DNA from 3 places in the Agrobacterium sp. GW821-FHT02D03 genome. Region 3 is predicted to be linked to each of the others. Evidence: riboswitches for the same ligand, from Rfam matches in the RefSeq annotation. Region 3 holds a riboswitch; each other region holds the start of a gene.
What was found. A riboswitch is a leader RNA that binds a small molecule or an ion and turns the genes downstream of it on or off. The one in region 3 is predicted to bind cobalamin.
Positions count from the first base shown of each region.

Region 1: another riboswitch for cobalamin. It lies ahead of nrdH (glutaredoxin-like protein NrdH); the one in region 3 lies ahead of bluB (5,6-dimethylbenzimidazole synthase).
Region 2: another riboswitch for cobalamin. It lies ahead of AC07U5_RS10835 (CbtB domain-containing protein); the one in region 3 lies ahead of bluB (5,6-dimethylbenzimidazole synthase).

Region 1 is NZ_JBWKVN010000002.1:942,748-952,428, reverse strand. Features, by position in the region: gene AC07U5_RS17760 (FecCD family ABC transporter permease) at 1-104, opposite strand, end outside; gene AC07U5_RS17755 (ABC transporter substrate-binding protein) at 140-1,159, opposite strand; cobalamin riboswitch at 1,341-1,556, shown strand; gene nrdH (glutaredoxin-like protein NrdH) at 1,860-2,084, shown strand; gene nrdI (class Ib ribonucleoside-diphosphate reductase assembly flavoprotein NrdI) at 2,093-2,491, shown strand; gene nrdE (class 1b ribonucleoside-diphosphate reductase subunit alpha) at 2,479-4,635, shown strand; gene nrdF (class 1b ribonucleoside-diphosphate reductase subunit beta) at 4,652-5,641, shown strand; gene AC07U5_RS17730 (alpha-glucosidase/alpha-galactosidase) at 5,888-7,240, opposite strand; gene AC07U5_RS17725 (ABC transporter ATP-binding protein) at 7,262-8,917, opposite strand; gene AC07U5_RS17720 (ABC transporter permease) at 8,936-9,681, opposite strand, start outside.
Region 2 is NZ_JBWKVN010000001.1:2,266,540-2,276,220, reverse strand. Features, by position in the region: gene AC07U5_RS10880 (LysR family transcriptional regulator ArgP) at 1-803, opposite strand, end outside; gene AC07U5_RS10875 (LysE/ArgO family amino acid transporter) at 895-1,503, shown strand; gene AC07U5_RS10870 (LysR family transcriptional regulator) at 1,490-2,362, opposite strand; gene AC07U5_RS10865 (GNAT family N-acetyltransferase) at 2,465-3,007, shown strand; gene AC07U5_RS10860 (hypothetical protein) at 3,113-3,451, opposite strand; gene AC07U5_RS10855 (superoxide dismutase) at 3,671-4,273, shown strand; gene AC07U5_RS10850 (metallophosphoesterase) at 4,398-5,246, shown strand; gene AC07U5_RS10845 (c-type cytochrome) at 5,534-5,965, shown strand; gene AC07U5_RS10840 (c-type cytochrome) at 6,042-6,959, shown strand; cobalamin riboswitch at 7,016-7,223, shown strand; gene AC07U5_RS10835 (CbtB domain-containing protein) at 7,368-7,550, shown strand; gene AC07U5_RS10830 (CbtA family protein) at 7,562-8,269, shown strand; gene AC07U5_RS10825 (hypothetical protein) at 8,274-8,591, shown strand; gene AC07U5_RS10820 (type 1 glutamine amidotransferase family protein) at 8,588-9,160, opposite strand; gene AC07U5_RS10815 (GNAT family N-acetyltransferase) at 9,185-9,673, opposite strand.
Region 3 is NZ_JBWKVN010000001.1:1,807,584-1,817,264, forward strand. Features, by position in the region: gene gph (phosphoglycolate phosphatase) at 130-819, shown strand; gene rpsD (30S ribosomal protein S4) at 940-1,557, opposite strand; gene AC07U5_RS08485 (TerC family protein) at 1,994-2,983, shown strand; gene AC07U5_RS08490 (helicase HerA domain-containing protein) at 3,076-4,593, opposite strand; gene AC07U5_RS08495 (EamA family transporter) at 4,722-5,609, opposite strand; gene AC07U5_RS08500 (LysE family translocator) at 5,652-6,287, opposite strand; gene bluB (5,6-dimethylbenzimidazole synthase) at 6,394-7,080, opposite strand; cobalamin riboswitch at 7,273-7,452, opposite strand; gene AC07U5_RS08510 (TolB family protein) at 7,486-8,316, opposite strand; gene AC07U5_RS08515 (NAD+ synthase) at 8,355-9,681, opposite strand, start outside.

The sequences.
Region 1 (9,681 bases), on a different contig from region 3:
AGCGGAATTGGCAAATCGCCAATCCCGACACTGATCCCGACCACGAGGGCAATCGTCGCGAAGCAGGCAAGATAGAGCGCTACGGAGGCAACAAGCCGTCGCATCCCGCTACCCGATCGATCCTTTGCCGCCACCGAACTCACTTCAGGCCGAGGGTCTTCAACTGCTGAGCAATCTGCTCGGCGCCGTAGATCGTCTGAACGCTCGGGTTCATCGCCTGCGCCGGCATGATGACAAGCGCCTTATTCTTGACTGCATTCATCTGGCTGGTGGCAGGGTCGCTATTCAGGAACTTGATCTTGGCATCTGCCTTGTCGAGTTCCCAGCGATTGCGGTCGACCTGCGTCACGACGATCACGTCGGGATTGGCGGCAATGATCGTTTCCCAACCAATGGCCGGAGATTCGGTTTCGGTGGTAATGGCATTGGTGCCGCCCAACAGATCGGCGATATAGCCCGATGGGCTGTTCTTGCCGCCGAGATAGGCGTCAGCCGACGGCGACGGGCTGGAGAACCAGAAGACATAGGAAAGCTTCTTGCCATCCTTCGGCGCATCAGCACGCAATGCAGCTTCGCGCTTCTTCAGGTCGGCGATGACGGCCTGACCCTTGTCGGCCACGTCAAAAATCTGCGAGAGATCATCGATCTCCTTATACAGCGTCTCCATGTTCCAGAGTTTGGAGCGATTGCCATAACCGGACTTGTCTTTGGACATGTCGTCCAGCGCGCACATGCTGGGCGAAAGATAGGTGGAGATGCCAAGCTTGTCGAAATCTTCGCGCTTCGCCACCTTGCTGGTGGGGCCGACGAGCGTCGGCAAAGCGGCGGTCACAAAGTCCGGGTTCTGTGCCAGGATGGATTCGAAGGTCGGAAACTCGACGGTCAGAACCTTGACCTTGGCGTTTGCCTCGGCGACCTGCGGCAGAACCTTGTTCGGCCAGAAGGCAGTGCCAACCATCTTGTCCTGAAGGCCAAGCAGCAACATGATCTCTGCACTGTTCTGACCAAGTGCCACGGCACGCTCAGGTGCCTTGCTGAAGGTGACCGTGGCGCCGCAGTTTTCGATCGCCAGAGGATAGGTCGTCGCAGCCGTCGCCGGGTTTGCTGCAAACCCTGCAAATGCACAAAATCCCACAGCCGCAAAAAGACGCTTCATCATCACCCGAAATCCCGTTGAACGCGGCTCCCGCCGCACAATGCCTGCGCCTATAATCACCTCTCCTTGTACAAAACAAGACCGTTTGCTTCATATTATGGTGTCGGCATTTTTCCTGTTGATATCAAGATCAGCCCAGTTCGCGTCGTTGCAACAGCCTATTGACGCATTGAACGAAATGCCTACTATATCTGGTATTCAAGGTTCTTCCGATTCTGTCGGGAGCGAAGATGGGAATACGGTGCGCGAAGCCAGCAATGGTGGAGCAATGCCGCAGCTGCCCCCGCAACTGTAAGCGGCGAGCATTCTCTCAGCAGCCACTGAAACATAAGGTTTCGGGAAGGCGAGATGAATGTGACGACCCGCGAGCCAGGAGACCTGCCTTGAGTCAATACGTCCACCGGCGGGGTGCCCGGAAGGTCGCGAATGCGTACGGGATGACCCTGTGCGTCTCGCTTCCCCCATGCCTTCGCGTAGAGCCACTTCGGGGTGAAGTCCTATGATTACGAGTTCAGTCTTTTATCCGTTGGAGTAACCGGCGTCTGAGGCATGGTGCACAAAAGCGTTCAGCGCTTTTGCTATCTAGCTATGCGACAGCAGTGTCCGGCAGACCACGGCTTTGCGTTTAACCCTGTTTTTAAACCGTCACGCGCTTCACGGCGCGAGAGCGATTTCCCATGCCTTTTTTCGAACGAGGATCAAGATGAGCATCACCGTCTACAGCAAACCCGCTTGCGTTCAATGCACTGCGACCACCCGCGCGCTCGATCGTCAGGGTCTCGACTATACGATCGTCGATGTCTCGACTGACGAGCAAGCCTATGAGCGGGTGCTCGGTCTTGGTTATCGTCAAGTGCCAGTCGTGATTGCCGGCGAGACGCATTGGGGGGGCTTTCGGCCCGACATGATCAGCACGCTTGCATCGTGACGCAGACTATGGCGGGGGAGATCGTCTACTTCTCGACGCGCTCGGAAAACACGCATCGCTTCGTGGCCAAGCTCGACACCCCCGCCCGCCGCATCCCGATCAGCGCTGCTGTGACTCTGCATGTTCCAAGCCCGTTCGTCCTCATCGTCCCGACCTATAGCGGCGAGAACGGCAAGGGCGCGGTTCCCAAACAGGTCATTCGCTTCCTCAACGATGCGAATAATCGAGCAAACCTTCGCGGCGTGATTGCTGCGGGCAATAGCAATTTCGGCGCGACCTTCGGGATCGCCGGCGACATCATCTCCGCCAAATGCGGCGTGCCCTATCTCTATCGCTTCGAGCTGATGGGGACGGGTGAGGACGTCGTCAATGTCAGACAGGGATTGGAACGATTTTGGACACGTTGACACTCGAGAGGCCCCTGAAGCAGTCGGACGCAGCAGTGCTGGATTACCATGCACTGAATGCGATGCTGAACCTTTACGATGAGGATGGCCGGATTCAGCTGGACAGGGACAGGCTGGCAGCGCGCCAGTACTTTCTTCAGCACGTGAACCAGAACACGGTGTTCTTTCACAATCTGCGCGAAAAGCTCGATTATCTTTTGAGTGAAGGCTATTACGAGCAGGTAGTGCTGGACCAGTACGCCTTCAACTTCGTCCGCGATCTCTTCGACCATGCCTATGCGAAGAAATTCCGCTTCCCGACATTCCTCGGGGCTTTCAAATACTACACGTCCTATACGCTGAAAACCTTCGACGGAAAACGGTATCTGGAGCGGTACGAGGACCGCGTCTGTATGGTGGCGCTGACGCTGGCGCGCGGCGACGAGACACTGGCGCGCGGCCTGGTGGATGAGATGATCTCCGGCCGCTTCCAGCCGGCAACTCCGACTTTTCTCAATGCGGGCAAGAAGCAGCGCGGAGAGCTCGTGTCATGCTTCCTGCTGCGCATGGAAGACAATATGGAGTCGATCGCCCGCGGCATCAACTCGGCATTGCAGCTCTCGAAGCGCGGCGGCGGGGTGGCCCTTTCACTGACCAATCTTCGTGAAGCCGGTGCGCCGATCAAACAGATCGAAAACCAGTCCTCCGGTGTCATTCCGGTGATGAAGCTCCTGGAGGATTCCTTCTCCTACGCCAACCAGCTTGGCGCGCGCCAGGGTGCAGGCGCCGTCTATCTCAATGCCCATCACCCCGACATCATGCGTTTCCTCGACACCAAGCGCGAAAATGCCGACGAGAAAATCCGCATCAAGACGCTGTCGCTCGGCGTCGTCGTTCCGGATATCACCTTCGAACTCGCCAAGAACAATGAGGATATGTACCTGTTCTCACCCTATGATGTGGAACGCATCTATGGCGTTGCCTTCAGCGAAATTTCGGTGACGGAAAAATACCGGGAGATGGTCGCCGACAGCCGGATCCGCAAAAAGAAGATAAAGGCGCGCGAGTTCTTTCAGGTGCTGGCCGAAATCCAGTTCGAAAGCGGCTATCCCTACATCATGTTCGAGGACACGGTGAACCGCGAGAACCCGATTGCTGGGCGCATCACCATGAGCAATCTCTGCTCGGAAATTCTTCAGGTCAGTGAAGCCAGCACCTATGAGGCCGACCTGTCCTATGAAACGACGGGGAAGGATATTTCCTGTAACCTTGGCTCGCTCAACATCGCAGCGGCGATGGATTCGGACGATTTCGGCAGGACGGTCGAGACCGCAATCCGCGCTTTGACGGCCGTCTCGGACATGAGCCATATCGCCTCCGTGCCATCCATCGCCAAGGGCAACGCAGAGAGCCACGCGATCGGCCTCGGCCAGATGAACCTGCATGGCTATCTGGCACGCGAGCGGATTTTCTATGGCTCCGAAGAAGGCGTGGATTTCACCAATATCTATTTCTACACGGTGACCTATCACGCACTGAAGGCTTCCAATCGCCTGGCAGTAGAGCGTGGTCAGCGCTTCAAGGGCTTCGAACAGTCCAAATATGCGAGCGGCGACTACTTCGACAAATACACGCAACAGGAATGGAAGCCGTCAACGCCGCGCGTTGCCGATCTGTTCGAAAGGGCCGGCATTCACATCCCGACACAGGAAGACTGGCTGGTACTCAAGCAGGCTGTGATGGAGGGTGGGCTGTACAATCAGAATCTCCAGGCGGTGCCGCCGACCGGCTCGATTTCCTATATCAACCACTCGACCTCCTCCATCCACCCGATCGTCTCGAAGATCGAAATCCGCAAGGAAGGCAAGATCGGCCGCGTCTATTATCCGGCTGCCTTCATGACCAACGACAATCTCGAATACTACCAGGACGCCTACGAGATCGGGCCTGAGAAGATCATCGATACCTATGCGGCCGCCACGCAGCACGTGGATCAGGGATTGTCGCTGACCCTGTTCTTCCGCGACACCGCCACGACACGCGATATCAACCGCGCCCAGATCTATGCCTGGAAGAAGGGCATCAAGACGATCTACTACATCCGCCTTCGCCAAATGGCGCTGACCGGCACGGAAGTGCAAGGTTGCGTCTCCTGCGCCCTCTGATCATTCGGTAACAACCATGAACATCCAACTGAAGACCACGGCGCCAAAGGCTGCCACCGCGATCCGCGCGATCAACTGGAACCGCCTTGAGGACGATAAGGACCTCGAGGTGTGGAACAGACTGACGGGCAATTTCTGGCTGCCGGAAAAGGTGCCGCTCTCCAACGACATCCCGTCCTGGGCAACGCTGAAGGCCGAAGAGCAGCAATTGACGATCCGCGTCTTCACCGGACTGACACTGCTCGACACGATCCAGAACGGCGTCGGGTCAGTCCGCCTGATGGAAGATGTGGCGACACCGCATGAAGAGGCGGTGCTTTCCAACATCTCCTTCATGGAGGCCGTGCATGCCCGCTCCTATTCGTCGATCTTCTCGACGCTGTGCTCTACGCCCGATGTGGACGATGCTTATCGATGGTCGGAAGAAAACGAGTTCCTCCAGCGCAAATCGTCCCTGATCCTGGAGCAATATGCCTCTGACGATCCATTGAAGAAAAAGGTAGCGTCTGTCTTCCTTGAAAGCTTCCTGTTCTATTCGGGCTTTTATCTGCCGATGTACTGGTCGAGCCGGGCCAAGCTCACCAATACGGCAGACATGATCCGCCTCATCATTCGCGACGAGGCGGTGCACGGGTACTATATCGGCTATAAGTTCCAGCGCGCGCTCGAACGGTTGCCAGAGGCGGCGCGCCAGGAGATCAAGGATTTCGCCTTTGATCTGCTGCTTGAGCTTTATGACAATGAAGCGCGATACACCGAAGCGCTTTACGACGGCGTCGGCCTGACCGAGGACGTCAAGAAGTTCCTGCACTACAATGCCAACAAGGCGCTGATGAATCTCGGCTACGAGGCACTGTTTCCGCCGGAGGCCTGCAAGGTCAATCCGGCCATCCTTTCGGCGCTGTCACCCAATGCCGACGAGAACCACGACTTCTTCTCCGGCTCCGGCTCTTCCTATGTCATCGGCAAAGCAGTCGCCACAGAGGATGAGGACTGGGATTTCTGAAGCGCCGCGCGTCCTTTGGAGCGCACGAAGGACGCCTTACCTATTTGAATCGACGCATCGGCCAGAAAATCGAGCCTGATTTTCTGGCCGATGCTGTAGGGTACAGTCAGTCCCGCAGCCTCAGGCATCTCCAATGTGCTTGAGAAAGTGCCTGAGACGTAGAGTAGTGGCGAGTCCCAACCGCGAACGATTGCGGCGATCATACTGGCGGCAAGTGTGAGAAAAGCGCCGCCAAGCCTTGTTGGATCAGCGTGCCTGTGTCCACTCCGGCAGCCAGTCGCGGTGGGCGACAAGAAGGTCATCCACCATCGACCAGATCTGATCGAGGTCGAGTTCCGCCGCCGTATGCGGATCCATCATCGCCGCGTGATAGATGTGCTCGCGGTTTTCGCTCATCATCGCCCGGACCGTCAGTTCCTGGACGTTGATGTTGGTGCGCATCAGCGCTGTCAGTTGCGGTGGCAATTCGCCGATAAAGGTTGGCTGCACGCCGTTATGGTCGACGAGGCAGGGCACTTCTGCGGCGCAGTTATAAGGCAATGAGGTGATGCAGCCATTGTTGCGCTGGTTTCCGTAGATTACCGAAGGCTCGCCGGTCCACACCGAGTTGATGATGGACGAGGCATATTCTTTCGATTGCTTGACCTCGATCTTGTCGGCCGAGCGATAGGCGGCCGCCTCACCCTTCCAGCGTTCGATCTGCTCGATACAGCGCTTCGGATATTCATCGAGCGGAATGCCGAATTTCTCGATCAGGTCCTCACGGCCTTCCTTGATGAAATAGGGCGTGTATTCCGCGAAGTGCTCGGAGCTTTCGGTGACGAAGTAACCGAGGCGCGTCAGCATCTCGTAGCGGACCTTGTTGGGGCAGCGTGGGTTCCAGCCGGGCTTCGGGGCACGGCCTTCGCGGTAGCCGCGCACCAGATCCGGGTAAAGGTTCTTGTAGCTGCCATCCGGCTGGCGGTGTTCGAATTCAAGGAAGAACGCCATGTGGTTGATGCCAGCGGAGCGGTAGCGAATTTCCTCGTAGGGAATATCAAGATCGAGCGCCAGTTCCATCGCCGTTCCCTGAACAGAGTGGCAGAGACCCACCTGGCGGATTGTCGGATATTTCTCCGCGATCGCCCAAGTGTTGATGGCCATGGGGTTCACATATTGCAGCATGATGGCGTTCGGGCAGACCGCCAGCATGTCCTCGCAAATCTTCCAGAGGTGCGGCACGGTGCGCAGACCACGCATGATGCCGCCCACACCAAGCGTATCGGCAATCGTCTGGCGCAGACCATATTTGCGCGGCACCTCGAAGTCGGTGACGGTACAAGGCTCATAGCCGCCGATCTGGAAGGCGACGACGACAAAATCGGCATCCGTCAGCGCCTTTCTTTGATCGGTGAAGGTTTCCGCCTTGGCGCTGACGCCGAGCGTCGAGATCAGCTTGTTGACGACGATGGCGCTCTCGTCCAGCCGCTGCTGGTTGATGTCCATCAGCGCAATGCGGGCGCCGGACAAAGCGGGGCGCTGCAACACGTCGCCGATGATATTTTTCATGAACACCGTGGACCCTGCCCCGATGAAAGCGATCTTGGGATTTCTTGTCATTTCTTTCTCCACTCTCGGAAATTATGCGATTTCGAACGCAGCCCGGACCAGCCGCTGCGTGTATTCGGTCTTGGGATTGGATAGGACTTCCTCGACGGACCCCTGCTCCACGATCTGCCCGCGCTGCATGACGATGACGCGGTGGCAAAGTGCCCGCACAACCTTCAGGTCGTGCGAGATGAAGAGGTAGCTCAAGCCCTTCTCATCCTGCAGCTTGCGCAAGAGATCGATGATCTGTGCCTGCACAGAGAGGTCGAGCGCCGATGTCGGCTCGTCCAGCAGCAGGAACTCGGGCTCCAGCGCGATCGCGCGTGCGATGGCGATACGCTGGCGTTGCCCGCCAGAGAACTCATGCGGAAAGCGATTGGTGACATTGTCGGGAAGTCCCGCATCTCTGAGAGCCGCTCGCACGCGATCCAGCCGCTCGGCGCTGTTGGCGCCGATATTATTGACGACCAGCCCCTCACCGATGATCTGGCCGACCGTCATGCGGGGATTGAGCGATGAAAACGGATCCTGAAACACCACCTGCATGCGTGAACGTAAGGGGCGCATGCCATCGCGATCCTTGTTATGGATCGGCTGCTTGTCGAAGAAGATTTCCCCGCCCTCATTGCTGATCAGTCGTGTCAGTGCCTGCCCAAAGGTCGTCTTGCCGGAGCCGGATTCGCCGACGAGCCCGAGTGTTTCATGCCGCCTGAGGTCAAGCGACAGGCCATCCACCGCAACGAGATCGTGAAATACCGGGCGGAAAAAGCCGCCGCTGCGCAAACCAAACGATACCCGGACATTCTTGCCTTCGAGCAGGATGGGTTGGTCGTCCGACAGTGGCTTGGCTCGGCCGCGGGGCTCTGAGCCGAGAAGATGGCGCGTGTAAGGGTGTTGCGGCGCCTCGAAGAGCGCGGCTGTGGTATTGTGCTCCTGCAGCAGACCCTTCTGCATGACATAGACATAGTCGGAGAAGCGCCGCACCACCGTCAGATCATGCGTGATGAGGACGACGGCCATGCCGTGCTTTTGCTGCAAATCGCGCAGCAGATTGAGGATCTGCGCCTGCACGGTGACGTCGAGCGCGGTCGTCGGCTCATCGGCGATCAGCAGGTCCGGATTGTTGGCAAGCGCCATGGCAATCATCACGCGCTGGCGCTGTCCGCCGGATAGCTGGTGGGGATATTGATCGATCCTCAGTTCCGGATCCGGGATGCGCACTTCGGCCAGAAGTGCGATGGCCTGCTTGCGCGCCTCCGACTTGCTCACCCGGCGATGTGCACGGATGGCTTCGGCAATCTGCGTGCCGATGGAGTAGAGCGGATTGAGCGAGCTCATCGGCTCCTGGAAGATCATCGATATCCGGCTGCCGCGCAGCAGGCGGCGTTTGTCGCGCGAATATTTCAGAATGTCTTCGCCGCGAAACTTCACCCGCGTATCGGGACTGACCGTGGCGCGCTTGGACAAGAGCCCCATGACCAGACGTGCCGTGACCGATTTTCCCGAACCGGATTCACCGACGATGGCAATCGTCTCGCCGCGGTATAGCTGAAACGAAATATCCTGAACGGCGGAGACTTGGCCGTGCTCGGTCTTGAAGTTGACGCCGGCGTGGCGAACATCGAGAAGCGGCTCGTCGGTATGAAGCGCTGCGTCGAGACGAAGTTCGGGGATGAGATTTTGTGTCATCGTGATCTCTTTCTCGGCTCAATAGGGATCGATCGCATCGCGAAGACCATCGCCCAGCGCATTGAAGGCGAAGACAGTGACCAGCACGAAACCGACAGGTGCGAGTATCCAGGGGTAGGAGCCGATGACCGAATAATTGGCCGTATCCTGAAGCATCAGACCCCAGGAGATCAGCGGCGGCTTCACCGCAAAGCCGAGGAAGCCAAGGAAGGACTCCAGAAGCACGATCGTCGGAATGTTCAGCGTCACCGCCACGATCACATGGCTCATCACATTCGGAAAAATGTGCTGGAAGATGATGCGCCGGTCGGTTGCCCCGATTGCGATCGCCGCCTTCACATATTCGATGCGGGCAAGTGCGAGCGTCTTGCCACGCACTTCGCGCGACATCTGCGCCCAGCCGAGCGCCGACATGACGACGATGACGAAGCCGAGAAAGACATTGGTGGGTGCAGTAACCGGGATCAGCGATGTCAGCGCCAGATAAAGCGGCAGTTGCGGGAAGGCGAGCACGAGCTCGACAAATCGCTGCGTCCATGTGTCGAAGGCACCGCCAAGATAGCCGGAGACCATGCCGACGGTCGTGCCGATCGCGGTGACGATGGTGACGACGGTCAACGCAATCATCAGCGAAATCCGCGAGCCGTAGATCGCGCGGGAGAGAATGTCTCGACCGAGCTTGTCCGTACCGAGGAAGTGAATGGGCTTGCCATCCGTCGAGCCGAAGAAGTGGATCGTGGACGGGATGATGCCGAAGAGCTTGT
Region 2 (9,681 bases), 460 kb from region 3:
GGGACGTCGAACGGCGTTCTCGCCACAAGCTCCACCAATCGCCCCTCCGCCAGATGACTGCGCACCAGAAGCGCCGGGTTCATGCCCCAACCCATGCCAAGCAGCGCGGCATCCACAAAGCTTTGGGTAGATGGTAGCCAGTGGGTCGGGTGGACGATGGACGCGCCGAAAACCTGGCTGATCCATTGCTGCTGAAGCCGGTCTTTCTGGTTGAAGGTAAGGGCAGGAGCTTGTGCAAGTTCGGTTTCAGTCACGCCCTTGGGAAAGTATCGGTCGATAAAAGCCGGGCTTGCTGTTGCGTGGTAGCGCAGAAAGCCGAGCGGCGTGACACGGCAGCCCTGGACCGGCTTCTCCAGGCTGGTTACCGCTGCAAGGACACGTCCGCGCTGCAGCCACTCCGCCGTATGATCCTGATCGTCCACCGCCACATTCAGGAGAAAGCCCGACTGATGTGTGAAAGTGGAAACTGCCTTTAGGAACCATGTGCCGAGACTGTCGGCATTGGTGGCGATGTGCAGCGTCACGCGGCTGCTGACCTCGTCGGAAGACAGGAGAGCGGGAAGCTGGCTGAAAAGTTCTGACTCCAACATGCCCACATGTTCCATGTGGCGGCAGACCCATTCGCCTTTTTCCGTCGCCGTACAGGGATTGCCACGCAGGATGAGAACGGCACCCAGCCGTTCCTCGAGTTGTTTGACCCGTTGGGAGATGGCCGATGGCGTGACGTGCAGCGCCAGTGCCGCCTTTTCAAAACTGCCGGTCTGAACCACCATTGCCACTGCGCGAAGCCCAGCATAATCCATAGAGTTAGCCCTACTTAATCGAGGTAAGTATCTTTAACTAGATTAAACCATTGCCGCCACTTATTCGGTGCCAGGACTTAAAGGGCATCGTATGGACTTTTCGGTATATCTCACAGGCTTCACCATGGGGCTGACGCTTATCATGGCCATCGGCGCGCAGAATGCGTTCGTGTTGCGCCAGGGCCTTCGCGGCGATCATGTCTTCGCTGTCTGCCTGGCCTGCGCGCTTTCGGATGCGATCCTGATCACCATCGGCGTGACTGCCTTCCGGCAGATCGCCATGGTCATGCCGGCGATCGAACCCGCCATGCGCTGTGCGGGTGCCGCGTTTTTGGTGTGGTATGGCGCAAAGAGCCTGCAGTCGGCACTTCGGTCCTCAGAGGCCTTGGCCGCTGCATCCGGCACGGTCACGCCCTTTGCTCCCACACTTCTTACCTGTCTGGCGCTGACATGGCTGAACCCGCATGTCTATCTCGACACCGTCGTTTTGATCGGCACGATCTCGACGCAGTTTCCGGGCAAGGAAGCGGTCTTCGGTGCAGGTGCGACCACGGCGTCATGTGTCTTCTTTTTCTCGCTCGGCTATGGTGCGCGCTGGTTGCGCCCCGTCTTCGCCAATCCGGCGGCGTGGCGCATCCTGGAAGGCGTCATTGCGCTTGTCATGTGGCTAATCGCACTCACACTTCTCACTGGCGGTTAAGGGCAGCGACAAGTGCGCGCAGCGGCGCCGTCATGTGCTTGTCGCGCCTCATTGCCAGCACGAGATCACGTTCCAGTTTCGGCATGAGCGAGCGCGTTTGCAGTCCTTTCGAAGCCGCGTCATGAACGGCCATGGCAGGTACGATGGCGACGCCGAGGCCTGACCCCACCAATGTCTTCAGCGCCTCCACGCTGCCAAGTTCCATGACGGGCTGGACCCGTCTGCTGCTGTCTTTCAGCCACCCGTCAACGAGTTTCCGGGTATTGCCACCCTGGTAGAGGAGCAAGGGCTGGCCGCAGAGATAATCGGCGTCAATGTTTTCTGGGATGGCAGACACGTCCGGTGCGAAGACCGCGACCAGTTCTTCGCGGTGAAGTTCGCGCAGATCGAGGCTGCGCCCGGTGACGGGGAGCGTGACGATCGCGGCATCGATCTCGTTGTTTTCCAGGAGGCGGACGATATCCGGCGTGTTGCCGGTCTCCACACGAATTTCGATACCGGGCATCAACCGACGGATTTCGCGCAATATCGTCGGCAGAAAGTAAATGAGGGCTGTCGCACCGGTACCGATGCGCAAACGCCCGCTCTGGCCACTCCGATGCGGCGCGACTGTCTCGATGGCCTGAGACACCTCGTCGGCAATACGCCGTGCATGCACCAGAAGATCGCGTCCTGCCGACGTCGGTTGCGCCCGTCGCCCGACGCGCTCGATGAGCCGAACGCCAAGCTGCTTTTCAAGCAACCGAATGTGGAGGCTGATGGCGGGCTGTGTCAGCCCAACCTTCTCCGCCGCCGCGGAGAAACTACCGAGATCCGCGACATCGATGAAGCTCTTCAACTGTCGAAGGTCGAAATCCATATCAAAGAAACCCTTATGCTCTGCATAAGATCTATAATCTTTATTTTGATATGTCTCTGGTGCAGATTGCAGCGACCGCATACCCCTTCAGGACTTTCCGCAATGACCTCCGCCACAAAAACCGCCATGATCATCCGCCCCTGCGAAGAGGAGGATATCCCTGCGATCGTTGAAATCTACCGTGACGCCGTCCTTTATGGCAGCGCCAGCTTCGAAATCGAGCCGCCGACGGCTGATGCTATGCGGGAGCGCCGGAGAACACTCCTTGCCGGCGGCTTCCCCTATATCGTCGCGGAAATCGAAGGCGCGGTTGTCGGCTACGCGTACGCCGGACCCCACCGTGCCCGCCCGGCCTATGGCGCAACGGTGGAAGACTCCATCTATGTCGATCCGAACAGAAAGGGCTTGGGGATCGGCAAGACCCTGCTGCTTGCACTGATCGAAGAGGCGGCGGCAAGGGGTTTTCGCCAGATGGTGGCGGTTGTCGGCGATTCCGACAACGCCGCTTCTGTCGGCGTTCACCGCGCCACGGGGTTTGAGATGGTGGGGACCCTGAAATCCGTCGGCTGGAAGCACGGCCGCTGGCTGGACATCGTTCTCATGCAGCGGCCGCTGGGCGAGGCGGACAGAACGCCCAGAGTTTAAATCTGACGATCTATCCAATAATCACAACTGCTCACGTAGTTTAAGTACGCGGCGGTTCTTGAATGACCATGTTTGTTAGACGAGCGAAAAGTCTTGAACAGACGGTCAGGGCTTGGTGGAGCCAGGAAGCTCGACCTTGACGGAACCGGCCGACAATTCGCTGCCGAGCTCCACGGCCTTGGTCTTCTTGTCGTAAACGCAGATGTGACTAACGGTTGCATCTGCTCCTTTCGCCTTTCCGGTCAGGATCGCCAAGCCGTAGTTTTCGCTTCCTGTCGGATCGACGACGGCCTTCGCGTCATCCATCAACCTTGCGCCCGCATCGAGGCATTTTGCCTGCACGTCGGCGACGAACGCTTCCCAGGCACTATCGGACGATGCGGCTGCGGGGAGCGCCATAAGGGATGCCATGATCAAAACCAAAGCCTGTCGTTTCACTGCCATGTCCTTTCGATAGTCTCTCATCGGATCAGCCGAACGGATCGCTCGGAATCGGTACGGCAAACTGGGTCGCAATCATGTTTTTGAAGAGGCGTGAGAGGAATTTTCTCTTTTGCTGGAACATTTTGACAATTCACAGGTTGCCTGAATTGACGGCTGATCCTATGGTCCGCGCACAAGGTTTCGAGGAGCGGCCCAGCCGCTGCAACAAGGAGTAAAACCATGGCCTTTGAACTTCCCGAACTCCCATACGACTACGACGCGCTTGCGCCTTACATGTCGCGCGAAACGCTGGAGTTTCACCACGACAAGCACCACAAGGCCTATGTGGACAACGGCAACAAGCTGGCTGCAGAAGCCGGTCTTTCCGACCTGTCGCTCGAAGAAGTCGTGAAGAAGTCTTTCGGCACCAATGCTGGCCTCTTCAACAACGCTGCCCAGCACTACAACCACGTCCATTTCTGGAAGTGGATGAAGAAGGACGGCGGCGGCAACAAGCTGCCCGGCAAGCTCGAGCAGGCGATTGCCTCCGATCTTGGCGGTTACGACAAGTTCAAGGCTGACTTCATCGCAGCCGGCACCACGCAGTTCGGTTCGGGTTGGGCCTGGCTTTCGGTCAAGAACGGCAAGCTTGAAATCTCCAAGACCCCGAACGGTGAAAACCCGCTGGTCCACGGCGCAGAGCCGATCCTCGGCGTCGACGTATGGGAACACTCCTACTACATCGACTATCGCAACCTGCGTCCGAAGTACCTCGAAGCATTCGTCGATAATCTCATCAACTGGGATTACGTTCTGGAGCGCTACGAAGCCGCTTCCAAGTAATTTTCCGACCGATCGGATAAGCAGCACCCGGCCTTTGCGCCGGGTGTTTTGCTTTGCTACCTCTTCCGATCCTGGCAGGCGTTGTCACACCTCTGTCATGCGGCGCTTCTAAGCGGTAGCGATCATGACAGCCACATCCATCGCACCGCTCTTTTCCTTCGGCATCGTCGCTGACCCGCAATATGCCGACATCCCAGCCCGACCGGAGATGAATCGCTTTTACGCGGAGAGCACGAAAAAGTTGACGGCTGCGATCGACGCCTTCAACCAGGAGAATCTGGCGTTCGTCGTCACCCTCGGCGACCTGATCGACCGCGGCTGGGAGAGCTTCGACGGTATCCTTGGCTGTTACGATCACCTCAGGCATCGCTCCATTCTGCTACCCGGAAACCACGACTTCGCTGTCGAGCCGGAGCACTTGCCGAAGGTCCACGACCGGCTCGGCATGCCGGCAAGGTGGTATGACTTCAGTCTCGGCGAATTCCGTTTCATCGTGCTGGACGGCAATGATGTCAGCACCTTCGCGCCTCCGTTTGGCGATCCGCGCCGCGAGCTTGCCACGACCCGTCTAGAGGCGCTACGCGAGGCCGGAGACCTGAACGCACAGGACTGGAACGGTTCTTTCAGCAATGAGCAACTGTCCTGGCTAGGGGCAACGCTTGCCAAGGCCGATGCCATGCAGGAGCAGGTCGTCCTCTTCTGCCACTATCCTCTCTATCCGGCGAACGCGCATAATATGTGGGACGCGCCAGAGGTGCTGAAACTGCTGGCCGCTCATCACAGCGTCAGAGCGTGGTTCTGCGGGCACAATCACGATGGCAATTACGGCGTGATCGGCAATACTCACTTCGTCAACGTCAAAGGCATGGTGGACACGCCGGACCAGAACGCCTTTGCCATCGCCGATGTTTATCCGGACCGCATCGTCCTGCGTGGCTATGGCCGGGAGACAAACCGCGTTCTGATGTTTTGACGTCAGGACCGCGTGGCCGCTCCCGTCATTGTCGAAGATCTGTCGGCGCAGTAAGGCGGCCTTTCTCGCCGCTTGCCATGGGCGCAAAGGAAACTGAAAAAGCCAAGTTTAGGTATCTGATTTTCCTCTGGAAAATCACCTGAATGTGACTTCTTTTTGCCATGTGAAGCCTGCATCTTCATTTCTGTTCGACTCGGTGTGCCGCCCGGCACGCATCCGCGCGTCGTGAAGTCGATGCGGAACGGCGAATAACCACCTCCGGTGCCACCGGAACAAGGAGAGAGAGCATGAAATTCAAGACGATTGCCGCATCCATTCTCATAGGCTGTCTTTGCGCCGGAGCGGTTTCCGCGGCCGGCGAGGTTGAAAAGCGTGAAGGCTTGATGAAACAGATCGGTGGCGCCATGGGCGCACTCGGCGCGATCGCCAAGGGCGAGAAGCCCTATGACGCCGAGACCGTGAAGACAGCTGTCACCACGATCAGCACCAACGCCAAGGCATTCCCGGACCAGTTCCCGGCAGGCTCCGAGGGTGGCGCTGCGTCGCCTGCCATCTGGCAGAACTTTGCGGACTTCAAGGCGAAGTCGGAAAAGCTCGGCGCAGATGCCGATGCCGTTCTTGCACAACTGCCCACCGATCAGGCGAGCACGGGCGCTGCCCTCAAGACTCTCGGCGCCGATTGCAGTTCCTGCCATCAGGCCTATCGTGTGAAGAAGTAAGCGACCCAAGAAGAGCCCGCCGGTTCAGCGGCGGGCTATTTCCTTCAATGATATTTTATCGATAGCGGAGAGGCGGATGGCATCCATCTGGGGAAAGCTGGCAGGCGGTATTGCGGTCGCAGGTCTCGCCGGCTTCGGCATTTTCATGTGGGTGACCGCACCTGAGCGCCAGCCGCCAAGCCACTGGGCCAATCTGGGTGAACCCGATCTTGCCAATGGCGAAACGCTGTTTTGGGCAGGCGGATGCGCAAGCTGTCATGCTGCTCCGAATGCCAGCGGCGATGCCTTGAAGATGCTGTCCGGCGGCCAGTCCTTGCCAACCCCTTTTGGCACTTTCCATGTTCCCAATATTTCGCCCGATCCACAGCATGGTCTCGGAAGCTGGACGGTGGCCGAGTTCGGCGATGCCATGACCCGAGGGGTCGGAAAGAACGGCGAGCATCTCTATCCGTCCTTCCCCTATACGTCCTATGCCCGCATGACGGCGCAGGATATCAACGATCTCTTCGGCTACCTGAAGACGCTGCCCGCCAGCACCAACGACGCGCCTCCTCACGATTTGCCATTCCCGCTCGACATGCGACTGGCGCTCGGCGGCTGGAAATTCCTCTATTTCGACAAGGGCGCGCCACGCGTGCAGCTTGCCAATGCCAGCGCCGATGTGGCGCGCGGCCAATATCTGGTGGAAGGCCCGGGCCATTGCGGCGAGTGCCACACACCACGCACGGCACTTGGCGGTCTCAGCAAAGACAAGTGGCTGGCAGGCGGCCCGAACCCAGAGGGTGAGGGGACGATCCCCGACATCACGCCGGGCTCGCAAGCCATCGGTTCCTGGACGGTCGCCGATATCGCCAGCTATCTCGAAACGGGCTTCACCCCAGATTTCGATAGCGTCGGCGGATCCATGGTCAAGGTGCAGCAGAATATGGCGAAGCTTTCGGCCGAAGATCGCAACGCGATCGCCGCCTATCTCAAGGCTATTCCAGCGCGTTGACATCTGTGAATACGGGAGGCTCAAGCTTCTCGCATTGACTCTCCACAACCCCTGACCGATAACAGAGGCGTGATGGTCTTTCCGGTTCTGCCGGAAAGTGAAAAGGGAACACGATAGGAGCCTCGCTCTCATTCGTGGCTGCCCCCGCAACTGTGAGCGGTGAGCCTGAAAACAACAGCCACTGATGCCAAACTTGGCATCGGGAAGGTGTTTTCAAGGCTACGACCCGCGAGCCAGGAGACCTGCCATCACGAAGTGTCGTCAATGCCGGCGGGGTGTCCGGAAGAGCACGGTTTTCGGGTTGGCACCATCCGTCCGAAAAGCCCTGTTTGTCTTTCCCCGTGGTGAAAGTTGAACGCGTGCGTCCGGCTGCCTGAAAGTAACGCGCCGCTGAAAAAGAGGGTCACCATGTCTATCCAACAGAATACGGCGTCGAGCGCCGTTTCCTCGACCACATCGAAACTCTTACAAGCGTTGAGTGCCGTTGCACTTGGCCTGTTCATTGTCGGTTTCGTTGGCTTCTCGCATGTCGAGGCCATGCACAATGCGGCGCATGATGCGCGCCACGCCAATGCTTTCCCCTGCCATTGAGGGGAGATGAGATGCCGTTTTTCAGAAACATCGTCTTTACCGCAGTCCTCGTCGGCCTGATCGCGGGTCTTGCCGTCAGCGCCATGCAAGCGGTCGGCACCACGCCACTGATCCTGCAGGCGGAGACCTTCGAGAGTGCGGGTGGCGAGGCCGGTCATTCACATGATGCCGCCACCCCCGCGGATCACCACCATGACGCGGAAGCCTGGGCACCTGCGGATGGCTTCGAGCGCAATGCCTACACCGTCGCCGCCAATGTCCTGACGGCCATCGGCTATGCGCTGGTGCTCACGGGCCTGATCTCGCTTCGCGGCTCTCAGGGCGGCTGGCGCGAAGGTCTGTTCTGGGGGCTCGCCGGCTTCGCCGCCGTCATGCTGGCGCCGATGATCGGCTTGCCGCCGGAACTGCCGGGCAGCCCCGCGGCCGATCTTGGTGCGCGTCAGGTCTGGTGGATTGCAACTGCTGCCGCAACTGCCGGAGGCATTGCGCTTCTGGCCTTCCGCCGCTCGGAGCCTTGGGCGGTGATCCTTGCCGTCGTGTTGATCGTTGCGCCGCATGTCGTCGGCGCGCCATTGCCACCTGCGGGTGAACATGCGCTGGCGCCGCTGCCGCTGGAACGCCGCTTCGTCGTGCTCGCCACCGTCACGAGCTTCGTTTTCTGGCTGATCTTGGGCTCCCTCAGCGGCCTGTTCCTCAAGCGCTTCGACGCTGTAAAGTGACATGATGACAGAGGAGAACGCAGTCGATTGGAGCGATGACCTCGATTGCCTGCGTTTTTCCGTTCCCGGTCATGGCGCGCCTTGCGCCATGCATCGGCTTGCTTTCAAGGTGTTGATCAATGATGCGCTGACGGAAGAAACCTGTCGCGCTTACTTCGTGGCAAACCGCGACGCATTTCTCGCGGCGGCCACCAACAAGATCGAGCGGCTGAGTATCCCCTTCGAGCGCAGCCTCCATATCAACAGCCGCGATCTTCGCCGAGCCGTGACAGCAGAAGACGCGCAAGGACCGGCGCGCCTCTGCCGTGTGCTGGATCGTTAAGTCGGCACGTGTTCCGCGGAAAATACCGACAGTTCGGCTTCGGCTTCCGGTCCCCATAGACCGAGGGCTTTCAACACCTCTTTCGCGAAGCTGACCGGTGAATTGCCCGGTGCTGTGACAACACCCTCATCGCTGACGGCTTGTGGCTGATCGCGGTAGAGCGTTGCTCCGTCATAGCCGCCGTATTTTTGATGCGACGCCAGGGCGTTGCCTGTATGGGCCACACTGTTCAGGATGCCGGTGCCGGCGAGCGCGCTGGCCGCAGCACAGATGCCTGCAACCACGCGGCCTTTTGCCCTAAAGCGATGGACCAGATCGCTAAAATCGGGCGCAGTTCCTTTTTCCCAACTCAAACCGCCCGGGATGACCAGCGCGTCGATCGTCTCCGGGTCGAGGGCGTCGTGGGACGTGTCCGGCATCACCTTGAATCCGCCCATCGACGTCACAGGCTGGCCGTCGGGTGAAGCGGTGACGATCTCGACACCGAGATAGCTGCGGGCCGCAGCGGCAAGCAGTGCAGGCTCCCAGTCGGCAAAGTCTTGCGTCAGCGCAATGGCAATACGAGTCATGTCATCCTCCAGAAGCGAAGAAGCTCAGGCAATTGCCTGCATGAAGCGCATGCCGGTGACGGGACGCGGAACGAAATCCATGTTTTCGTAGAATTTGTGTGCGGCGAAGTTGCCGGTCGCAGCGCCGACGGACAGGAAGTCGCAGCCGCAGCGTTTTGCGACGTCACGCGCGCGCGCCACCAAGTGCTGACCGGTGCCGTGACCGCGATGGCCGTCCCGCACGAAGAGGTGGTGCAACTCCATGCCGCGGCGGCCTTCCTGGGCGCGGTAGAGCGGCACGAGAATGGCGTAACCGATAAGCTCGCCTGCAGCTTCCGCCACCAGTGCGGTGATCCAGGGAACCTGGCCGAACAGATCGCGCTCGAGCTTTTGCGGCGTGATCGCGGCGGCGTCGCCATGATGGGCGGCGAGCAGGGTGATCATCTCGTTGAGTTCAGGCAGATCGGCCGGACGCGCGCCACGAATGGTGACGACGGGCGGTCTTGGCAGTGTGAGGAGGCTATCTTCGGTCATGGGTCTGG
Region 3 (9,681 bases):
GAGGGAAAGTCCCAAAGCTCTGCTCAGACCTTGAAAAGACGCATCGTGCTTTTCCGAAAATCGGTTACGATTTTTGGGCCGATGCTGTAGGTTCTCGCTATATTGACACAGACAGACGAGGTTTCCTCTTTGACTTCACCCCTTGTTATTTTCGATCTCGACGGCACACTGGTCGACACCGCCCCCGACCTGATCGACAGCCTGAACCACACGATCGCTGCCGCAGGCCTTATGCCCGTCACCTTCAACGACCTGACGCATCTCGTCGGCCAAGGCGTTCGTGTCATGGTCCAACGCGCCTTTGCGCTGAGGAACAAGGAGTTGCCAAAGGAAGACGTGGAGCCGCTGCACCAACGGTTCATTGCCCATTACAAAGAAGAGATGCCGGGTCAGAGCAAACCTTATCCCGGCGTCCCCGAGGCTTTGGATCGGCTGACCGCCGCAGGTTTCCGCCTTGCCGTCTGCACCAACAAGACGTCTGATCTCGCCCTTCCCCTGCTTGAAAAACTCGGACTGAAGGACCGCTTTGCGACGATTACCTGCGGAGACACCTTCGAGTGGCGCAAGCCGGATGCCCGGCATATCCTCGGAACCATCGAGAAAGCCGGTGGCGATGTGGCCCGTAGCGTGATGGTGGGCGACAGCGTGAACGATATCCTGGCGGCCAAGAATGCCAAGATCCCCTCCATCGGCGTGACCTTCGGCTACACCGACGTTCCCATGGCGGAGCTTGGACCTGATGTGACGATCGATCGCTACGACACGCTGGATGCAGCACTTGTCGAAAGACTTTTGGCGCAGCGCGTCGCCGCGGCCTGAAGGCGCGGCCGACCGTGAAAGTCCTTGGCCTCGCGCCAAGGACTGAAATTTTCTCATCAAAAAATGCGCACAAAAAAGCCGGCCACAGGGACCGGCTTTTTTGCTGAACTTGGACGCGGATTAACGCGAGTAGAATTCGACGACCAGATGCGGTTCCATGATGACGGCGTAAGGCACGTCAGCGAGAGCCGGTACGCGAGCAAACGTCGCGGTCATCTTGTTGTGATCGACTTCGATGTAGTCCGGAACGTCGCGCTCTGCGAGCTGAACAGCTTCGAGAACGATTGCGAGCTGCTTGGACTTTTGGCGAACTTCGATAACGTCGCCAACCTTGCAGCGGTAAGAACCGATGTTGACGCGAACGCCGTTAACCGTGACGTGGCCATGGTTGATGAACTGGCGAGCCGCGAAAACGGTCGGTACGAACTTGGCGCGGTAGACGATGGCGTCCAGACGCGACTCGAGCAGACCGATCAGGTTCTCGGAGGTGTCGCCCTTGCGGCGGTTAGCCTCGTCGTAGGTTGCACGGAACTGCTTTTCGCGGATTTCGCCGTAGTAACCCTTCAGCTTCTGCTTGGCGCGCAGCTGCGTGCCGAAGTCGGACATCTTGCCCTTGCGGCGCTGGCCGTGCTGGCCGGGGCCGTATTCGCGACGGTTAACCGGGGACTTCGGACGACCCCAGATGTTTTCGCCCATGCGGCGGTCAATTTTGTACTTGGACGATTCGCGCTTGCTCATCGTATTTCCTTCTCAACAGTTTATACCGATCTGTTGCCAGATCGGATTAAGGAAACACGCCCTCCTCTGAGGTTCTGTTGAAGAACCTCTGACAGGCTTCTCACATGCGATATGGAGAGACCACGGGACATGTCGGTGATGTTGACCGCCGAACGTCAGCTATTTACTGCAAGGCAGTCAACGAAACACACCGGGCATTGCTACCCGGCGTTGGAGCGGCTTCTAGGGGCGCTTCATAAAAATGTCAACGATAAAACGATAAAAGCCTCTTGAAAGCTGCGCTGCGCCTCCCATTTCATCCTGGTGATCAGGACTCGGGCCCCTCTGGCGTATTACCGGACAATACGCGATGTCGAGTCTCCAAGGTTGGGGCGTCGTCTATTTCTCATCACGTTCCCGACCATTGAGCCAACCTCGTCCGGACAAAGGTTGACTGATGGACTTTCTGTTTACGGATTTTCTCGGTACCCCCACATGGATGTGGGGCATTTTCATCACTCTCGTTTTAGGCCTCCTGGCGCTCGATCTTGGCGTTCTCCATAAGAACTCCAAGGAAATCGGCATCAAGGAAAGCCTGCTGATGTCAGGCTTCTACATCGCCATCGGCTTGGCCTTCGGCGGCTGGATCTGGTTCCAGTCCGGTCAGCAGCCGGCGATGGAATATGTCACGGGCTTCGTGGTGGAAAAAAGCCTGGCGATGGACAATATCTTCATCATCGCCATGATTTTTTCCTACTTCTCGATCCCGCGCCAGTATCAGCACCGCGTGCTGCTCTGGGGTATTCTCGGCGTGATCGTCCTACGCGGTATCATGATTGCCGCCGGTGCTGCGATCGTCGAAAACTTCCACTGGGTTCTCTACCTCTTCGCCGCGTTCCTGGTGTTTACGGGCATCAAGATGCTGTTCTCGGCAGATCACGAGGAACAGGACATCGGTAAAAACCCGATTCTGAAGTTCCTGCGCTCGCGCCTGCCTGTCACCGAAAAGCTTCATGAGGAGCGTTTCTTCGTCAAGCAACCCGACCCCAAGACCGGTCGGTTGAAGACCTTCGTCACGCCGCTTTTCCTGGCGCTTATCATGGTCGAAATCGCCGACCTGATCTTCGCGGTGGACTCGATCCCGGCAATCTTCGCGATCACCACCGATCCGTTCATCGTCTACACGTCGAACATCTTCGCGATCCTTGGACTGCGCGCCCTCTACTTCGCGCTTGCCGCCCTGATCCACCGCTTCGCATACCTCAAATATGCCTTGGCTGCAGTTCTGGTCTTCGTCGGCTCGAAGATCTTCCTGGCGGACATGCTGGGCATCGCAAAGATCCCGCCGTCCATCTCGCTCGGTATCACCGTTGCGATCCTTCTGACGGGTATCGTCGGCTCGCTGTTTGCCACGAGAAACGACAAGAAGGTCATCGACGAAGTCTGAAGACTTCACCTTCACGACTTGGAAAGGCGGGGCGACCCGCCTTTTTCTATGGGCCGGCGATTCTGGCTATTTGGAGATTTACAAGGTCGACGTTATTCCGCGGCCAAGCTCACATCGCCGTCGGGTGCATCTGCATCGCCGGGCGCGGTCTTGGCGTCAAGCTCGGGGAAAGCCACGATGCGCTTGCCGGAAAAGTCCGCATGCACCACGACCAGTTCCTTTTCCTCGAAGTATCCAAGCAGTCGTCTTGCGCGGCGCGCCGAATGAGTACCGTAGGCGCGTGCAATCCGCGCGTCCGAGGGGCATGGCTCTTCGGCAAGAGCTGCCTTCACCAGAAGCAGGAACACGCCCTGCAGGTCATCGGAGACGCTGCGGGAAAGCTCCAGAGCCTTCTGCCAGTTTTCGCTTGCCGCCATTTCCACATCCACACCCGAGCGGGTAATGGCGATCTGGCGGCGGAACTCCGATAGCGCCATGGGCGTGCCCGGAATACGGCGCATCCGGGCGCGAACGAGAAAGTCCTGATAGAGGACGGCATCGGTGCGATAGGCCGATTGCGGGTCATCGAGGATTTCGGTCAGAACAGCCGTGATCTTTTCCTCACGCTCTTCCGGCGTCAGCTCTGGCTGGCTCGAACGCGAAGGTTGTTCGGAGGCTGGTGCGATGGCCGCTGGCGTCGAGCGCGAAAGTTCGGCGAGAATGTCAGTCGTCGGCCGCGGTGCTGGCGGCGTGCGACGGACAACAGGACGATTGAACTCTTCCGGGTCTGGCGTGAAGATCAAATCCTCCACATCCTGCGGCGCGTCCGGCAGCGGCATGAGCTTCGGCGACGAGGAGCGCGCCGAGGTTTCCACCGGGCCGATAACGATCGGCAGCGGACGCCGCGACAGAGCAGGTCCGAGGGCAACGAAATTGCCGCGCTGAAGATCGCGGAACATTTCGGCCTGACGACGGTCCATGCCGAGAAGATCGGCGGCGCGCGCCATGTCGATATCGAGGAAGGTGCGGCCCATGAGGAAGTTAGAGGCTTCGGCCGCCACGTTCTTGGCAAGTTTTGCCAATCGCTGTGTGGCAATCACACCGGCAAGACCGCGTTTACGCCCGCGGCACATGAGGTTGGTCATTGCGCCGAGCGAAGCCTTGCGGGCATCTTCGGTGACTTCGCCACCGACGGAGGGCGCAAACATCTGCGCCTCGTCCACGACGACCAGCACAGGATACCAATATTCGCGATCGGCATCGAACATGCCATTGAGGAAGGCGGCGGCGGCGCGCATCTGCTGCTCGATATCGAGGCCCTCCAGCGTGAGCACGCAAGAGACACGGTGCTGGCGAATGCGATTGGCAATGCCTGCAAGCTCGGCTTCGGTGCGCTCCCCATCCACCACAACGTGACCGAACTTGTCGGCCAGCGTGACGAAATCACCTTCGGGATCGATGATGACCTGTTGCACCCAGGGTGCCGATTGCTCCAGCAAACGGCGCAGCAGATGCGACTTTCCGGAACCGGAATTGCCCTGAACCAGCAAACGCGTGGCGAGCAGTTCCTCAATATCGAGCTTGGCACTCTGCCCGCCCGAAAGCGTTCCCATGTCGATACCGACCTGCACGTTGACCCGTCCCTGCACTGCAATGATCAAAAGCGCCGCTTCATCGCGCGGCGAACACTCTCTTTACCAAAGTTTTCCACAAATGCCCCGCCGCATCGCAACAATGCACAGGGAATTGCAGATCGCTCTCACGCGTTGCCGGATGGCGCACGACCGAAAGACAGCCGACGTCCGAACACATTGAGTGCCAGACCGGCAACGACGAGCGCACTGCCGACGATTTCCAGCGTGGTGATGTGTTCGGCGAAGGCGAAGTAGGCGCCGAGGAAGCCGACGATCGGCACCAGCAGAGAAAACGGCGCGACGGTTCCTGCCGGATAACGCAGCAGCAGAAAGCTCCAGATCCCTGCCCCGACAATCGTCGCGCCATAGGCCATATAGGCAACGACGGCGACCGTCATCATGTTGGCATTTGCCAAACCTTCGCCGATCGCCTGCGGGCCTTCGAGCAGCAGCGAAAGCGCGATCAGCGGCAGAACCGGTGCGAGACTTGTCCAGGCAACGAAGGAGATCGCGTTGACCCGTCCGACCTTGCGATTGACGATATTGCCGATTGCCCAGCTGAAAGCGGCACCGACGCACATGAGGAGAGGCACAAGAGCGGTCAGTTCCAGACGTTCAAGTCCGATCACCGCAAGACCGGAAAAGGCAACGGCGGCACCAGCGATATGGGACTTCAGCGGAATTTCACCGAGCATCGTCACGGCCAGCGCCATGGTGAAGAACGCCTGCGACTGCATGACGAGCGAGGCAAGCCCTGCAGGCAGGCCCCACTTGATCGCCGTATAGAGCAGGCCAAATTGCGCGCAGCCCATGACCATGCCGTAGACGACCATGTGCTTCCAAGGAACCTTCGGGCGCGGCAGAAAGAAGATGAGCGGCACGGCTGCGAAGAGGTAGCGCAAGGCTGTGAGAAACAGCGGCGGCATATCCATGACGCCGACCTTGATCACCACGAAGTTGAAGCCCCAGAGGAAGACGGTGACCAAGGCAAGAAGGATGTGCGGCACTGACATTGGTATATTCCAGAACTCGGCGCCGCACGGATTGGCGACGGTTTAGGCGACGGCTTTCTTCCAGCCCGCCGCGAGCAGTCCGGCACCAATCAATAGTCCGCCACCGGTGCGATTGACGACGCGCTGGACGGAGGGCTTGCGGATGGTGTTGCGGGCCGCACTTGCCAGCAACCCATAAAGAGCGGCGTTGCAAGTCGCAAGCACTAGAAAAGTAACTTCGAAAATAAGCACCTGCGGCCAGAACGGCAGGGTCGGCACCAGGAACTGCGGCAGGAAGGCAACGAAGAAGATGATGCTCTTAGGGTTCAGTGCCGTGACGATATAGGTGTGGAGGAAGATCTTTAGTGGACGCTCACGACCCGTCACGTCACCCTCGCCTTCAGCCGACGTGCCGACAGGCGCGCGCCAGAGCTTGATGCCGAGATAGATCAGATAGGCAGCGCCCACCCACTTCAAGACCGTGAAGAGAGCGGCGGAGGTCGCGAGCAGTGCACCAAGACCCAGCATGGACGCCGTCATGGCGGTAAAGTCGCCAAGCGCTACACCGGCAACGGTGGCGCTACTTGCCTTGCGTCCGTGACCAAGCGCGTAAGAAATGACCAGCAAGATCGTTGGTCCGGGAATGGCGAGCATGATGGCAGATGCGGCAACGAAGGCCAGCCAGTTTTCAATCGGCATAATATGATCCCCTCTCAAAATGAGAGTGAACTAAGCCACCGGCCATGAGGACTGGCAAGTGGATTTTTGGGCGCCGGGAAAGCAAGCTGCGCGCGGCGGAACCTGCCTATTTCTCGCCCCACCGGTCTTTGAAAATCAGTTCGTCCAGCGGCAAACGCTGACGCCAGCCCTTCACCGCTAACTCAGGCTCGGCATAGAGTTCCGAGACATAGCCGACGCAGAGCCACGCGACGATTTCGATGTGCTCAGGGATACCAAGGATTTTTCGAATATCGTCGTCATGGAAGATGCTGACCCAACCGACGCCGACCCCTTCGGCGCGTGCCGCAAGCCAGAGGTTCTGCACGGCGCACACGGTGGAGTAGACATCCATGCGCGGATTGTGCGTTCGCCCCAGCACGACATCGCCACCTCTTGTGGGATCGCAGGTGACGCAGATGGAGAGCGGCGCCTTCCGGATGCCCTCCAGCTTGAGGCTTCGGTAGAGCGACTGCTTATCGTCGGGAAACATCAAGGCCGCTTCCTCATTGGCGCGACTGAAAGCCTGCCACACGGCATTTTTGATGTCTGCATCGCTGACGAGAGTAAAATTCCATGGCTGCATGAAACCCACCGAGGGGGCGGAGTGGGCGGCGGAAAGCAGCTTGTTGATCAGTTCATCAGAAAGCGGATCGGATAAAAACTCGTTGCGGACATCACGGCGGGTCTCGATGGCGCGGTAGACCGCAGCCTTTTCGTGCCTGGCAAATTCATAGGCCGGCACCGGTCCGGGTCCATTATCATCAGGTCGCATCGTCAATCCCCAACAATGTAGAAAGACCACGAGTGCGCCTTAGAGCGCCGTGCGTCCTATTGGACGCACAAAGGACGCTCTATCTTCTTTGATCTACGCATCGTGCTTTCCGAAAATCGATTTCGATTTTCGGGCCGATGCTGTAGGCAGGGCACAAACGCTCTTCCTAACAACCTCCCGCCGTCCGCGCGGACTGGTCTATCGTGTCAGGCCGGTCTTCTGACTTGGCTTCGTCTGCCCGTTGCCGCCTTCCCGATTGCTCAGTGGCTTATGGCAACAGGCATCCGCCTCACAGCGTTGGGCACGTTGCGGTCTCGCACCGCATTCCCGATTCTCCTGCCAAAGGCAGGCACCTGACGACGTTGCGTATGGGCAATTGCCGATCGGAAGGCAAGCGCGCTACGTCTATCCAACCGGAAAATATCGCACATAGGCGAATTCATCACCGTCCGGTGACCAGTTGGGTGAGTTCATCGTTCCCTGCCCGCCAAAGAGATCGAAGAGCGTTTCGACGTTGCCACCATCCGGGTCCATCAGCCGCACGCGAACATCGAGATCACGCGGGTGGTCGAAGACGTCGCCGTCATAGGAAATGAAAACGACCTTGTCTCCCTTGGGAGATGGATGCGGAAACCAGTCGCCATATGGGCTATCGGTGATCCGCTCAACGCCCGATCCATCCGGTCTCACCCGCCAGATCTGCATCTGTCCTGTGCGGCTGGAGTTGAAGTAGATCCACTGACCATCGGGCGAATAATCCGGACCGTCGTTTCGCCCCTCGCCATGGGTCAGACGTGTTTCGGTGCCGGTTTCGATGTCCATGGCATAGATATCGAAAACCTGATCCCTGATCCCGCAATAGGCAAAGCTTTTGCCATCCGGCGCCCAACCATGCCAGTAGGACGGCAGGTTCCGCGTCATCAGTTTCGGCGTGCCGCCGACGGATGGAAGAAGATAGATCGCGCTCTTGCCAAACTCGACCTTGTCGGAAATGGCATAAAGAGAACCGTCGGGCGAGATGCCGTGGTCGTTGTTGCACTGAACCGCGAAGCCGGTGTCTACCTTATCGACCTCGATGTCTCCAGTAAGGGGCAGGCGGTAGAGGACGCCATCGCTGTTGAGCAGCAGATATTGCCCATCTGGAGACCAGTTCGGCGCTTCGAACAGTTTCTCGGTCTGCCAGACGATCCGATTTTCACGGGTACGGATATTGAATATCTCGACTGAACTTCGCATCGTTCCTCCCGCTGCGATTGCCCACCGACCCGTCGGACCTACCTGTCGCGGAATCGATTGGTAATAGGATACCTGCGATCGCGACCGAAGTTCTTCTTGGTAATCTTCACGCCAGGTGCAGACTGCCGGCGCTTATATTCGGCCAAGTACAACAGATGCTCGATGCGATGAACCGTTGCAACGTCGTGACCGCGCGCCACGATTTCGTCGACGGACATTTCCTGTTCCACCAGGCACTCGAGAATATCGTCGAGAACCGGATAGGGTGGCAGCGAGTCCTGGTCGGTCTGATTGGGCCGCAATTCCGCGGATGGGGCCTTGGAAATGATGTTGGCGGGGATGACTTCGCCCGAAGGCCCAAGCGCGCCGGGCGGCACGTGGGCGTTGCGCCATCTGGAGATGGCATAGACCTGCATCTTGTAGAGGTCCTTGATGGGGTTGAAGCCGCCATTCATATCGCCATAGAGCGTGGCATAGCCGACGGACATTTCCGACTTGTTGCCGGTGGTTACCACCATCGAACCAAACTTGTTGGAAACGCCCATCAGGATCGTGCCGCGCGCACGGCTCTGCAGGTTTTCCTCGGTGATGCCCTCTTCCGTTCCTTCGAACAGATCCGACAGCGCCGTCATGAAGCCATCGACAGGTTCGGCAATCGGAACGATGTCATAACGGCAGCCGAGCGCCCTGGCGCAATCGGCGGCGTCCTTCAGCGATTCTTCCGAGGTATAGCGGTAGGGCAGCATGATGCAGCGCACCCGCTCCTCGCCCAGCGCATCAACCGCGATTGCTGCGCAGATGGCCGAGTCGATGCCGCCGGAAAGGCCGAGAACGACGCTCTTGAAGCCATTCTTGTTGACGTAGTCGCGGAAGCCCAGCATGCAGGCCCGGTAATCGGCCTCCTCGCCTTCGGGAATATGGGAAACCGGACCATGGCTGCAGTGCCAGCCATTCTCCGTGCGTTTCCAGTCCGTGACCGCCAACGTTGCTTCGAACTGGCTCATCTGGAAGGCCAGCGTCTTGTCGGCATTGAAACCGAAGCTCGCGCCGTCGAACACCAGTTCATCCTGGCCGCCGAGTTGGTTGACAAAGACCAGAGGCAGGCCACTTTCAATGACCTGGCGGAGGGCGACCTGATGACGGACATCGACCTTGCCGCGATAATAGGGCGAGCCATTGGGCACCAGCAAAATTTCGGCGCCGGCCTCGGCCAGCGTCTCGCACACGCCGAAATCGTTCCAGATTTCTTCGCAAATCGGAATGCCGATGCGAATGCCCCTAAAATTATAGGGGCCGGAGATAGAGCCTTCGCTAAAGACGCGCTTTTCGTCGAACTCGCCGTAATTCGGCAGGTCCACCTTGTCG